DNA from 3 places in the Idiomarina sp. ST10R2A5 genome. Region 1 is predicted to be linked to each of the others. Evidence: predicted binding sites of a transcription regulator. Region 1 holds the regulator's gene; each other region holds the start of a gene.

The links. The regulator sigma-54, encoded in region 1, starts transcription at its own class of promoters, with help from an activator protein. The targets are predictions, from matches to a motif close to GTTGGCACGNNNNTNGNNT.
Region 2: the regulator sigma-54 is predicted to act here: its motif matches at 3,018-3,036, upstream of ACP7FG_RS12640 (DUF4168 domain-containing protein).
Region 3: the regulator sigma-54 is predicted to act here: its motif matches at 1,582-1,600, upstream of glnA (glutamate--ammonia ligase).

Annotation. Positions count from the first base shown of each region.
Region 1 covers NZ_JBNIEX010000002.1:342,681-347,402, forward strand. Annotated here, with positions in the region: gene lptC (LPS export ABC transporter periplasmic protein LptC) at 1-62, shown strand, start outside; gene lptA (lipopolysaccharide transport periplasmic protein LptA) at 31-573, shown strand; gene lptB (LPS export ABC transporter ATP-binding protein) at 575-1,300, shown strand; gene ACP7FG_RS04230 (RNA polymerase factor sigma-54) at 1,322-2,782, shown strand; gene hpf (ribosome hibernation promoting factor) at 2,811-3,098, shown strand; gene ptsN (PTS IIA-like nitrogen regulatory protein PtsN) at 3,102-3,572, shown strand; gene rapZ (RNase adapter RapZ) at 3,563-4,414, shown strand; gene ACP7FG_RS04250 (HPr family phosphocarrier protein) at 4,407-4,682, shown strand; gene mgtE (magnesium transporter) at 4,685-4,722, shown strand, end outside.
Region 2 covers NZ_JBNIEX010000013.1:20,293-25,014, forward strand. Annotated here, with positions in the region: gene ACP7FG_RS12625 (type 1 glutamine amidotransferase domain-containing protein) at 1-26, opposite strand, end outside; gene ACP7FG_RS12630 (sigma-54-dependent transcriptional regulator) at 90-1,430, opposite strand; gene ACP7FG_RS12635 (ATP-binding protein) at 1,427-2,914, opposite strand; gene ACP7FG_RS12640 (DUF4168 domain-containing protein) at 3,084-3,467, shown strand; gene ACP7FG_RS12645 (TonB-dependent receptor) at 3,700-4,722, shown strand, end outside.
Region 3 covers NZ_JBNIEX010000006.1:130,380-135,101, reverse strand. Annotated here, with positions in the region: gene glnL (nitrogen regulation protein NR(II)) at 1-57, opposite strand, end outside; gene glnA (glutamate--ammonia ligase) at 131-1,540, opposite strand; gene typA (translational GTPase TypA) at 1,844-3,685, shown strand; gene trhA (PAQR family membrane homeostasis protein TrhA) at 3,757-4,425, opposite strand; gene ACP7FG_RS09370 (DUF3081 domain-containing protein) at 4,422-4,703, opposite strand.

The sequences.
Region 1 (4,722 bases):
TGAAAGCTGAACGAATGGAGCTAAAAAGACATGTTAAAACGATTTTCCAGCCTGCTGAGTAGTCTTACTCTTATTGCCTTGGTGCCTTGTGCAGTTATGGCTCAGGGTAAGTCCGATTTTAGTCAGCCTATGGAGGTAGAGTCGAGCCAGGAAGAGCTGGACATTAAAAACAACCGGCTAGTTTTAACTGACAATGTCATTATTCGTCAGGGGTCGTTATTAATCCGAGCAGACAGACTTGAAGCCTCGGCCAGCGAGAATGCAGAACAAGCCGATACTTTTGTTGCAGAAGGCACTCCTGCTACTTACAGCCAGACTCTGGATGATGGCAATAAGATAAACGCAGAGGCCAACAAAATTACCTATTTTCAATCGGAGCAGCGCCTGGAGCTTAGCGGAAAAGCCCGTATTTCTCAGGGTAGCAGCAGTTCCAGTGGTGATCTCATCACCTATGATTTAGACAAACAAACCATAACCGCGACCAGTTCCGGTGAAGAAGACAGTCGCGTCATCACCATTTTTACGCCAAAGGCAAAAACTGACTCCAACGAGAAAAATAACGAGAACCCTTAATATGGCAACCTTACGAGTTAAACACTTAGCCAAAAGCTATAAAAGTCGCCAGGTTGTTAAAGACGTTAGCCTGGAGGTGAGCCAGGGACAGGTTATTGGATTATTAGGGCCGAATGGAGCCGGTAAAACAACCACCTTTTATATGATTGTCGGACTGGTTAACAGCGATAAAGGCCAGATTTTACTGGATGATAACGACCTCACTTTACTGCCAATGCATGAGCGGGCGCGCAGAGGTATTGGTTACCTGCCACAGGAAGCTTCTATTTTCAGAAAGCTCACCGTACGTGACAACCTGATGGCCATTTTAGAAACCCGCAAAGCGTTATCAGACAACGACAGAGAAGAACAGCTCGATGCCTTACTCGAAGAGTTTAATATTGGGCACATTGCCAACAGCCAGGGAATGAGTCTGTCAGGCGGTGAGCGCCGACGGGTTGAAATAGCCAGGGCCCTGGCAGCAGAGCCCACTTTTATTCTTTTAGATGAGCCTTTCGCTGGTGTCGACCCCATATCCGTCATTGATATCAAAAAAATCATTGAGCATTTAAAGCAACGCGGTATTGGCGTATTGATTACCGACCATAATGTTCGTGAAACCCTATCGGTTTGTGAACACGCCTATATCGTTAGTCATGGCGAACTTATTGCCAGTGGGGATGCAGAAAGTATATTATCGAATCAACAGGTTAAAGACGTTTACCTCGGTGAGCAGTTCACCTTATAACGTGAAACCGGGACAGTCATTATGAAGCAAAGTCTGCAGCTAAAAATTGGTCAGCATCTGACCATGACGCCACAACTTCAACAGGCCATTCGCCTGCTGCAGCTTTCCTCGCTCGATCTTCAGGCTGAAATTCAGGATGCACTGGACAGTAATCCTCTATTAGAAGTTGAAGGCGATGCCAGCAACGAAGCTGACAATTCCGAAACCCGAAATATCGAAGAGCGGGATGACAGTCAGCGAGAAACCTCAGACGTTATAAAAACTCAGGAAATGCCGGACGAGTTACCGGTAGACAGCAGTTGGGATGACACCTACTCCAGCCAGACACCGGTTAATGGGGCCGCGTCCTCTGGTAAGTCTTTTGACGGTGACTTTGAAGTTTACCAGGGCTCGACCAGTGAGTCGTTGCAAGATCACTTACTTTGGCAAATGCAGCTTTCCCACTTTTCTGAGGAAGACACCGCCATAGCTGAAGCCATTATCGAAGCCATAGACGACAACGGCTATCTAATGGCCGATGTTGATGAGATTATTGAAGCGGTGCGCCTTCCGGAAGTGGAAACAGAAGAAGTTTGTATGGTGCTTAAACGCATTCAGCACTTCGACCCAATAGGTGTGGGAGCACGCAGTGTCAGCGAATGCCTTGCCATCCAATTGCGGCAACTAAGCGACGACACTGAGTACAAAGAAATTGCTCTATGTTTAGTGACTGAACATATGGATTTACTGGGCAGCCGGGATTTTCGCACCATTCAGCGTAAATTAAAGCTCTCGGAAGACGACTTGCGTCAGACCATGCGCTTGATTCAGCAGTTGCACCCCCACCCGGGTGAGCAAGTTGCACAACAACCCGTTGAATATGTCATTCCTGATGTCGCTGTGACAAAAAAAAATGGGCGTTGGATGGTCGAATTGAACCCCGACAGCGTACCTAAATTAAAGGTCAATGAAGAATACGCGGCCTTGAGTAAAGCAGCTAAGTCAGTAGCAGACAGCCAGTACATAAAAAACCACACGCAGGAAGCGCGTTGGTTTATAAAAAGCCTGGAAAGTCGCAATGACACGTTGCTAAAAGTTGCCAACTGCATAGTGCAACGCCAACAAGGCTTTTTTGAGCATGGCGAAGAAGCCATGAAGCCTATGGTTTTAAACGATGTCGCCGAAGCGGTGGATATGCACGAAAGCACCATTTCGCGGGTGACAACACAGAAATACTTACACTGTCCGCGGGGCGTGTTTGAGTTAAAATACTTTTTCTCAAGTCATGTCAGTACTGAGGGCGGTGGTGAGTGTTCAAGCACTGCAATACGTGCTTTAATTAAGAAGATGGTCGCTGCAGAAAACCGCAGTAAACCGTTAAGTGACAGCAAAATTGCTGAACTGATAGCTGAACAAGGTATCCAAGTAGCAAGGAGGACAATTGCGAAGTATCGGGAATCGTTAAACATTCCATCATCGAGCCAACGCAAAAGTCTTTTGTAACTTTGTTAACTGCAAGAAGGAAGACGTTATGCAAATTAATTTGACCGGTCACCACATCGATATTACTGAAGCTTTACGTGACTACGTAGACACAAAATTTGCCAAGCTGGAACGACATTTTGACCACATTACTAATGTTCACGTCATCCTAAATGTTGAAAAAACGATTCAAAAAGCGGAAGCTACGCTGCACGTGAATGGCGGTGAAATTTTTGCCGACGCAAAACACGACGATATGTACGCGGCCATCGACGGTTTAATCAATAAGCTAGACCGTCAGGTGATTAAACACAAAGAAAAAATGAAACAACATTAATCCATGCAACTGAGTGAATTGTTAAGCCCCGACTGCACCAAGTGTGCAGTCGAGGGCGCAAGTAAAAAAAGACTGCTTGAAACCATTAGTCAAATCGTAGCTCCTAAGTTGTCCGGCATTACCCGCCATGACATTTTTGAGAGCCTATTGAACCGTGAGCGTTTGGGCAGTACGGGAATTGGCTTAGGTATCGCAATTCCTCATGGCCGATTACCCAATGCTAACCACCCGGTTGCGGTATTACTCACGCTAGATGAGCCGATTGAGTTTGACTCTATCGACAACCAACCCGTCGATATTATATTCGCGCTTCTGGTACCAGAATCCGAACACGAAAACCATCTGCAGACTTTAGCTTCTGTCGCTCGCCGTATGAATGACAAAGACTGCACACGTGCATTACGCCAGGCTGACTCCGACAAAGACTTATACCAATTATTTATTGGCAAAGGTGAGCAGTCGCCATGCAACTGATCATTGTTAGTGGTCGTTCCGGTTCAGGTAAAACCATCGCGTTGCGGGTCCTTGAGGATTTAGGTTTTTACTGCGTTGATAATTTACCAATTAGCCTGCTACCCACGTTAGTCCATGCTGTTATCGAGCAATACCAGAAAATTGCCATTAGCATTGATGTTCGTAACTTACCCGAGCACTCCGAAGAACTGCTGGACTCACTCAACTTTTTGCCTAAAGGCGTAGAGCCCGAAATTCTGTTCATTGATGCAGACGACAACACCTTATTAAAACGTTTCGGTGAAACCCGGCGACTACACCCGCTCTCGCAAAAAGAACTTCCTTTACTGGAAGCGCTGCAGACCGAGCATAAAATGCTTGAGCCTATTATGGAACGTGCCACCTGGCGTCTGGACAGTAGCGATCTATCGCTGCACCAACTGAGCGAACAGGTTACTGAGCGTGTACTTGGTCGCGCAGATAAAAAACTCATTATTGTCTTTCAGTCATTTGGCTTTAAATATGGCTTACCCAAAGACGCCGACTTTGTTTTTGACGCACGAATTTTACCGAACCCACACTGGCAACCTGAGCTAAAGTTGTTAACGGGGTTGGATACCGATGTCCAACTCTTCTTCCGCCAACAGCCTTTAGTCACTAAGTTTATCTATCAGCTGGAAAACTTTCTCGACACCTGGTTACCGCATTTTCAGCGCAGCAATCGAAGTTATCTGACTATTGCCACCGGCTGCACTGGTGGTCAGCACCGTTCAGTTTATATCTCTCAGCAGCTAGCCGAGCGCTTTGAACAAAAAGACCTAAAGGTTCAGGTCAGACATCGGGAGTTAAAGCGAAATGGATAAAGTTTGCAGAGACCTGATTATTCGCAATAAACTGGGTCTGCATGCTCGCGCCGCAACCAAGTTGGCTCAATTAACACAAGAATTTGATTCAACCATAACGGTGCGACAAGGCGAACAATGCGTGAATGCCGCCAGTGTAATGTGCCTGATGCTACTGGCCAGTCAACAGGGCAAATCTGTTGAAGTGTGTGCTGAAGGAAAAGATGCACAAGCGGCGCTGGATGCTGTTAGTACGTTATTTGAAGATCGCTTCGAGGAAGACGAATAAACATGATTGCAGAACTGTCCGACAAAGAATATGCCATGCA
Region 2 (4,722 bases), on a different contig from region 1:
GAGGTTAATACCATTAATACTTTCACTTAGCACTCCCGTTAAATGAGTCAAAAACTTATTATAGACTACGCAGTAAAATGCTAGTTTGATCACTCTCCATGCTGATCAAGCCAGCGGTACAAGGTACGCCGGGTTACCCCAAGAATTTCAGCCGCTTTCGATTTATTACCCTCTGCGTGCACCAGCACTTTGCGTATGTATTGATTTTGATATTCGTCCAGAGTTGGCCACTCTGCGGCATATTCCACTTCGGGTTCATGCTCACTCTCCAGAATTCTTTGCGGTAAATCTTCAACCGCTATTTTGTCGTCTCTGGAAAAGGTAAAAGCACGCTCTATCGCATTTTGCAGTTCGCGGACATTACCAGGAAAGCGGTAGCGATAAAGCTGTTCGAGCGCAGCCGGTGAAATGCTCTGAACCGCTTTGTCGCTGCCCTTCTGCAACTGTTGTAAAAAGTGGTTGGCGAGACGTTCAATGTCTTCACCGCGCTCGCGTAAAGGTGGCACTCGTAAACTAAAGGTTTCCAGCCGATAAAATAAATCCTGCCGGAAACGTCCGTCTTCAACGTGTTTTTCTAAGTCCTGGTGGGTAGCAGCCAGTATCCGGACATTAACCGTTTCTTCCTCATCACTGCCCACCGCGCGGATGGTACCTTCCTGCAATACACGTAATAGTTTCGCCTGCAAAGCCATTGGCATTTCGCCAATTTCATCCAGTAGCAAAGTGCCGCCGTCTGCCTGTTTCAACAAACCTTGCCGTTTTTTCTGCGCACCGGTAAAAGCGCCGGCTGCATGTCCAAAAAACTCACTTTCCATTAAGTCGGCCGGAATGCCGGCGCAGTTAACCGCCTGAAAGCTTTGTTCCGCACGCTCACTTAACTGATGCAGCGCCTTCGCCACCAGCTCTTTACCGGTCCCACTTTCACCGGTGATCAGAACGCTTCCGTCAGCTGGCGCAATACGTTCTATTTGATCATAAAGCTTGCGCATTGACGGACTTTGCCCGACTAAACCACCCGGTCCTTTTTGCTGCTGACGGTAGCGCTTTAGCTCCCGCTGCAACGAGCGATGCTCAAGAATACGTTGTACACTTAGCAATAAATGTTCAACATCTAAAGGTTTGGTCAGAAAGTCATCCGCGCCCTGCTTTAAAGCATCAACCGCCTGATCAACCGTGCCAAAAGCCGTAATTAATAACAGTGCCGGAGCGTTGTCCTCATTTTTCAGGCTGTCTAAAAGTGACAGCCCGGACTGACCCGGCAAGCGAATATCGCTAATAACCAAATCCAGGGTTGCAGCGGCTTTTTTAAAGCCTTCAACACTGCCCCAGGCGGTTACCTTATAGCCTTCAGCCTCAAGCTCTTCAACAAGCAGTTCCTGTAGAGCCGGATCATCCTCAATTACACCTATCATGGCTTTTGCTGCTGTCATTTACTGCCTCCGTTTTTAACCGCTTGCCGAACGCATTGTGCCGATAAACTCAAAATAACCCGACAACCGCCATTTGGGTTATTGGTCAAAGACAATTCACCACCATGATCATTCAATACGTGCTTAACGATGGTCAAACCCAGACCAGTCCCTTTACCTTGTGGCTTATTGGTTTCGAACGGTTGTAATGCTTTATCTTTCATTGCATCAGGTAAACCCTCTCCGTCATCATCTATGGTAATGACGACGCCATCGTTGGCGTACTCAGCCGCGACAGCAACCTCAGATTCAGCTGCCTGCAGGCCATTGCGCAGTACGTTTACTAAGGCCAGTTCGAGCCGCTTTATGTCAACTTTAAGAATGACATCGACAAGCTCTTTAATTACCACGCTGGCAGAACCTTTGTCCTGCTCAAACTCAATGCTGGTCATTGCTGTTGTCACCAGGTCTCGCAGGGAAATGCTTTCTCTTTGCTGCACCGGCGTTCTTGAAAATGCCAGCAATTGATTCACCAGTCCGGTAAGCCTTTGTACCTGACCCCTGACGGCCTTAAGTTGTCGCTGGCTGTCATCGTCTTTATGGTTACGTAATAATCGGCTGGCGCGTCCATCAATAACAGTAAGCGGCGCTCCTAACTCATGGGCAACACCACTGGCTACACTGCCAATAGCTGCCATTTTTTCCTGTTCCCGCAATGCTCGCTGCAAGGACGCTTCGTGCTCCCGCCGCTGTTCTAACTCCTGCTCCGCTTCAGTAATGCTATCCAGCATCCGGTTAAACCCCCGGGCAACATCCTGAAGCTCCGAAGGCCCGGCGGGGGTCACTCGAGTGCTTCGATTTCCTTTTGCGACTTGCAGCATTGCGTCTTTTAGTGCCACCACATGTCGCCCAACACCGCGATAATGACCAAATACTAATACTGCAATAGTGATCAGGCCAAATGCAGCCCAGCTCAGCCAGGCATATTGACTCAGCGTCTCAAAAGACTCATCGAAGTCACTGGCCCGCCTGTTTATTTGTAATAAACCTATAATGCGACCGCCACGATCAACAATAGGAAGGAACTGAGAAAAAACATCACGACCTTCAACACGTCGATAGTCGTCTTGTTTCACACCCGTCTGAACGGTTTGCAGCGCCAACTGGCTGTTGCTCAAGTCAGTCTCGGTGATACCGGCTTCAGCTACCTGCTGACCATACACATTGTATACCGATGCCCCGTACACCCGGCCAATATTGAAGACTGAATCCAGGTTAGCCTGAACCGTTGCTAAGTCGTTATTAAGTAGTGCATCGCTTATGGGTAAGCTAATGGCCCGTCCCAGCAGTTCTAAGTCACTTTTTAAACGCTCATTGGCTTCGTCAGATGCAACCTGCAATCCAACACTTATCGCCACGCCCGAAATCAATAACATAGGCACAACGACATACATTAAGAGCCTTCGTTGCAGGCTGGATAGTGGCCAACTGTATCTTTTTGTCACACTGCCTCCTTTGACTGTGTACTAAGGATACACATTTTTGGGCTGACTTTCTGAGCGCTAACTGAAAAAAACTAAAAGTATATTAAAATCAACAAATTAAAAAGTTGGCACAGTCTTCGCTTTAGTTAGGGCGTTAATAAAAACTGATAAATTCAATTAGGAGATTATCATGCAAAAGACAATTATCGCATTAGCAACTGTATTCGCACTGGGTAGTACTGCAGCAATGGCTCAACAGCAGCAATCGCAGGATCCTATGGCTCAGCAGAAGCAACAGCAAACTCAGAAAATTTCTGAAGGTATGCTGGTTAAATTTGTAACCGCTATGGAAGACGTTCAGGGTGTTACTGAAAAATACCGTGACCAGTTCCAGGAAGCTGAGAACCAGGAAGAAGCTCGTGAAATTCAGCAGTCTGCACAGGAAGAAATGATTGCAGCCGTTGAAGATGCAGGCCTTACTCCGCAAGAATACAACATGATTATTCAGCAGGCACAAAACGACGAAGAGTTACGTGCACGCTTAGAAGAACTGACAGGTGAAGAAAACTCTTAATCGTTAGTTCCATTTAATACAAAGCCCGCGGCTCTTTCTGAGTCGCGGGCTTTTTCATTTGAAGTTTAAACAGCTTCCCCTCACTTAATCCATTTAGCATCAAACTTTCGATTTTTTTCAAACTTTTACACTATATTATCTTGATCACATGTTGATTTAATGTAACAAAAGATGCTGTGTTGTTGATTTAACACACAAAATCGATAAAAACTCCCGGGGGGGGAACATAATAATGAAAACAAACTTTAAATACTCGCTATGTGCATTAGCAATAGGAGCCGCATTCGCGTCACCGGTCAGCTTTGCGCAGGATCAAGAGAATCAGGCAGAAGATGACGCTCTTGAACGCATTCAGGTCACAGGCTCCAGAATTTCACGAACTGATATGGAAGGTGCGTCTCCTGTCGAAGTTATTGACAGGGAAAGCATTGAAGCCTCAGGTTTTAACAACTTACAGCAACTCTTAGAGCGCTTACCATCGGCTGGTGTGGGGACCTTTTCAACTCAAGGTAACAGTCAGGACACTACCGCGAACGGCGCCGCTGCAATTAGCTTGCGTGGGTTTGGTGCCGACTCAACACTGGTCTTACTGAACGGTCGTCGCGTAGCCGTTTCTTCCTTTGCCGAAGGTGTGGCGAACTCCTTTGTCGACATTAACTCAATTCCTGTCGCGGCTATTGAGCGCATCGATATTCTGAAAGACGGCGCTTCCGCAATTTACGGCTCTGACGCTGTAGCTGGTGTCGTTAATATTATTTTAAGAGATGACTTTGTCGGTACAGAGCTAACGGCCAGTCACGGTGGAACAACCGGTGATGCTAACTACGAAGAAACCAGCATGAGTCTGGTCTGGGGCACAGGTGGAGACGACAGCAATACCACCATGATTCTGGATTACTGGAAAAACACCTCGATTACAGGTGCCGAGTTTGGTCGTAATGGCACAGCGAATCAAAGTCCGTGGGGTGGTAACGACTTCCGTTCATCACGCGGTTTTCCGGGAAGTTTTATTGTTGACGGTGAAGAGCAACCGGATCCGGATTGTCCAGAAGATTCACTGGTTGGAACACGCTGTGTATTTGACTACGGTCCTTATGCGCAAATTTTCCCGGAAGCTGAACGCGTAGGTGCTATTATCCAGTCTCGTAAAGAGTTTTCGCGAGACGTTGAGGGCTATATCGAAGTAGCCGCTCAGCATAACCGTTCAAAAGCCGGTGGCGCACCGACTCCGTTAGACGCCGATGCCGGACTCTAT
Region 3 (4,722 bases), on a different contig from region 1:
GTCATCAAGGATGAGTATGCCTGTGAGTAATTGGTTAAGTAGCGCGTTGTTATTCACGAAGGCAGGAAAGGGTTATGCACCGTATTGGTGCAATCGGGCAAGGCTAAAAGCCTCACCCGATAATTCGCCATTAAACGCTGTAGTACATATCGAATTCTACCGGGTGGGTAGTCTTCTTCAATGTCTCTACTTCGTTATATTTCAGATCAATGTAAGCATCAATCATGTCGTCATCCATAACGCCGCCCTGTTTCAGGAAGTCACGGTCTTTATCCAGAGCTTCCAGAGCCATTTCCAGGGAGTGACAAACCGTCGGGATGTCTTTCGCTTCTTCAGGAGGCAGATTGTATAAATCTTTGTCCATTGCATCGCCCGGGTGGATCTTGTTACGGATACCGTCAAGACCCGCCATGAGCAATGCAGTAAAGGCCAGGTAAGGGTTGGCACTTGGGTCTGGGAAACGCACTTCAATACGGCGACCTTTGGCGCTGGAAACCAATGGAATACGAATAGAAGCCGAGCGGTTACGCGCTGAATAAGCCAACATTACCGGAGCTTCAAAACCAGGAACCAGACGCTTGTACGAGTTAGTTGAAGCATTCGCAAAGGCGTTAATAGCACGAGCGTGCTTGATAATACCGCCAATGTAATACAATGCCGTTTCGCTAAGCCCTGCATATTGGTCACCGGCAAATAAGTTCTCGCCACCTTTATTCAGAGACATATGCACGTGCATACCAGAACCGTTATCACCAACCAGTGGCTTCGGCATAAAGGTTGCTGTCATGCCATAAGAGTGCGCTACGTTATGCACAACGTATTTGTAAACCTGCATCTCATCAGCTTTAGATGTCAGAGTATTAAAGCGAGTTGCTACTTCGTTTTGACCAGCAGTGGCTACTTCATGATGATGCGCTTCAACAACAAGGCCCATGTCTTCCATAACCAGGCTCATAGTGCCGCGAATGTCATGTGCAGAGTCAACCGGAGGTACCGGGAAATAACCGCCTTTTACGCCAGGACGGTGAGCCAGGTTACCTTCTGAATATTCACGACCAGAGTTCCATTTCGCTTCTTCTGCATCAATTTTGTAGAACGAACCACTCATATCGGTGTGGAAACGAACGTCATTGAACAGGAAAAATTCTGGCTCAGGGCCAAAGTAAGCTTCGTCGGCGATACCTGACGAGCGCAGGAATTCTTCTGCACGCTTAGCAATTGAACGAGGGTCACGGCTGTAACCTTGCATGGTTTCAGGCTCAAGAATGTCACAGCGGACATTCAGGGTGATTTCATCAGTAAACGGGTCCAGAACGGCAGACTCATTATCGGGCATTAGCACCATGTCCGATTCGTTAATCCCTTTCCAGCCGGAAATAGATGAACCATCAAACATTTTGCCTTCTTCAAAGAAGTCTTCATCGATTTGCGACACCGGAATAGTGACGTGCTGCTCTTTACCTTTGGTGTCGGTAAAGCGTAAGTCGACGAATTTTACGTCGTGTTCTTTAATGGTATCGAAAATCTTATTAGCTGACATGTTGTCCTCCGTAGACAGCGTCTAAAAATACAGCCTAAGTATAGCAAAGCCTGTGCCAACTGAACTTTCCCTTTATATTCATACTATTAAGTTAAATTCAGTCTTCTTTTAAAAGTTTATATGCACCAGTATAGCGCATATCGCACATTTTTGGTGCAAAACAAAGAGAAAGGAAAAGAAAATATAATGGACAAAAAACAATCAGCCCTTTCTTAATCCAACTCAAAAAGGTAGAATACGCCGCTATTTTTCACAAAACCCCTTGGACGGGTTTCGCTCCCGGACAACTACAGGCAGTTCTTAATGACAATTCAGGTATTTGATATAGAAAAATTACGCAACATCGCGATCATCGCGCACGTTGACCATGGTAAAACCACCCTAGTCGACAAGTTGTTGCAACAATCCGGCACGTTAGAAAGCCGTGGCGAAATAGAAGACCGTATTATGGATTCCAACGATCTTGAAAAAGAACGTGGTATTACTATCCTCGCCAAAAACACCGCGGTTAACTGGCAAGATTACCGCATTAACATTCTGGATACTCCAGGACACGCCGACTTTGGCGGCGAGGTTGAGCGCGTACTTTCTATGGCGGATTCTGTATTGTTAGTGGTTGACGCCGTTGACGGCCCTATGCCTCAAACTCGATTTGTCACGCAGAAAGCCTTCTCTCACGGTCTTAACCCAATTTTGGTTATCAACAAAGTTGACCGTCCTGGAGCTCGCCCAGACTGGGTTATGGATCAGGTCTTCGACTTGTTTGACAACCTCGGCGCTACCGACGAGCAGCTGGACTTCCCGGTTGTTTATGCATCAGCACTTAATGGCTGGGCATCATTAGACGCAGACGATCAGGATGGCGACATGACGCCATTGTTCGAAACTATCGTTAATAAGGTAAGTCACCCGGACGCAGACCCCGAAAGTGACCTGCAGATGCAGGTGTCACAGCTGGATTACTCAAGCTACTTAGGCGTTATCGGTATCGGCCGTGTTACCCGTGGTAGCGTTAAAGTTAACCAGCCAGTTACTATTGTTGGTGCTGACGGCAAAGAACGCAGCGGCAAAATTGGTAAAGTCTTTAGTTACTTAGGTCTGGACCGAATTGAAGCCGACAAAGCAGCAGCAGGCGACATTTGCGCTATTACCGGTCTGGGCGAATTAAAAATCTCCGACACCGTTTGTGCGGTTGGTAAAGCGGAGGCAATGAAGCCGCTAACCGTCGATGAACCTACTGTAACCATGACCTTCCAGGTCAACACCTCACCTTTCGCGGGTAAAGAAGGTAAGTTTGTTACCTCTCGTCAAATTCTTGAGCGTTTGCAGCAAGAGTTGGTTCACAACGTCGCACTGCGCGTTGAAGAAACTGATAACCCGGACCGTTTCCGTGTATCAGGCCGTGGTGAGCTGCACTTAGGTGTTCTTATCGAAAACATGCGCCGTGAAGGCTTCGAGTTAGCCGTTTCTCGTCCGGAAGTTATTATCAAGCACGAAGATGGTAAAAAACTGGAACCTTACGAAACCATGACGGTTGATATTGAAGAGCAGCATCAGGGTGCCGTTATGGAAAAATTAGGCTTACGTAAAGCCGAAATGACCAACATGACACCAGACGGTAAAGGTCGCGTTCGCGTCGACTTTGAAGTACCAAGCCGTGGTTTGATTGGCTTCCAGACAGAGTTTATGACATTAACTTCTGGTACTGGCCTGATGTACCATACGTTTGACCACTACGGCCCGCACAAAGGCGGCACCATTGGTCAGCGTAGTAACGGTGTACTGATTTCAAATGCCCAGGGTAAAGCTCTGACTTACTCACTGTTTAATCTGCAGGAACGCGGTAAGTTATTTGCATCGCACGGTGATGAAGTTTATGAAGGCCAGATCATTGGTATTCATAACCGTTCAAACGACCTGACAGTAAACTGTCTGAAGGGTAAGCAGCTAACCAACGTTCGTGCCTCTGGTACGGATGAAGCGCAAACGCTGAGTACGCCTATTCGTTTAACACTGGAACAGGCGCTTGAGTTCATTAACGATGACGAACTGGTTGAGGTAACACCACAATCTATTCGTATCCGTAAGCGTGCTCTGACAGAAAACGATCGTAAACGTTTAGGTCGTGAACCGAAGAACGGCTAATTCATTTTAGTTAGATAGCAAAAAGCCCACTTCATAGTGGGCTTTTTTATTGTCTATTATCCGGCTCATGCTCATCCGTTCACTGACAATAAGTCCGGTTGAGGCAACACAAAGTAGAAAATAGAAAAGAAGTGAAAAACACTGCCGGCTAATACAAATAAATGCCAAACAGCATGATGGTACGGCAACGTTTTCCAGACATAAAAAATAACACCAAAGGTGTATGCCAGACCTCCGGCAACCAGTAACATCAAGCCACCAGCATCCACATTATCAATCATGGGCTTAATCGCTATAAGCGCCATCCAGCCCATACCAAGATACAAGCTCAGCGACAGCCACTTTATTCGCTTTTTCATGCCAAGTTCAAGAACGACACCCAAGAGCGCAATACCCCAGGCTACGCCTAACAGCGTCCAGCCCCAGGCTCCCCTCAGGTTAATTAATGCAAACGGCGTATAAGTACCGGCTATCAGTACATAAATAGCGGCATGATCTAACTGCTGAAACACCGCTTTAATTTTTGGCCAGGGAAATGCGTGATATAGCGTCGAGGCAGTATAAAGCAGAATAAGGCTCGCACCGTATATACTCACCGCCACAACATGAAAAGCATCGCCATGAGTTGAAGTCCACACCAACATGACAATCAAAGCAACGACACTTAGAACGGCCCCCACGCCATGAGTTAGCGCGTGAGCAACTTCTTCCATTGCCGTATAGGCTTTATGTTGGCTCATCCTCTCTCCAGCCCAGGAGTTTCATACCCCTTACTGATATTTTTAAGGGCTCGTATAAACTGGTCGTATTGTCTTTCGTTGTCGTAGTCTAAGTGATACGAGTTATGGAATTGTAATGTCAGCTTAACGCCATGTCCTTCCAGAAAAACCGTATACCCATCATGGTCGGTATAAGCTTCAATTCCTTCTAAATAGTGACGCCCCTGACGAGCTTCACCATGAGTGTGTATTTTTTCGTACGCATCCAACATCAGTTTGTTATCGAGTTCGTTTTTCATCACACACCTCAGCGTTTTA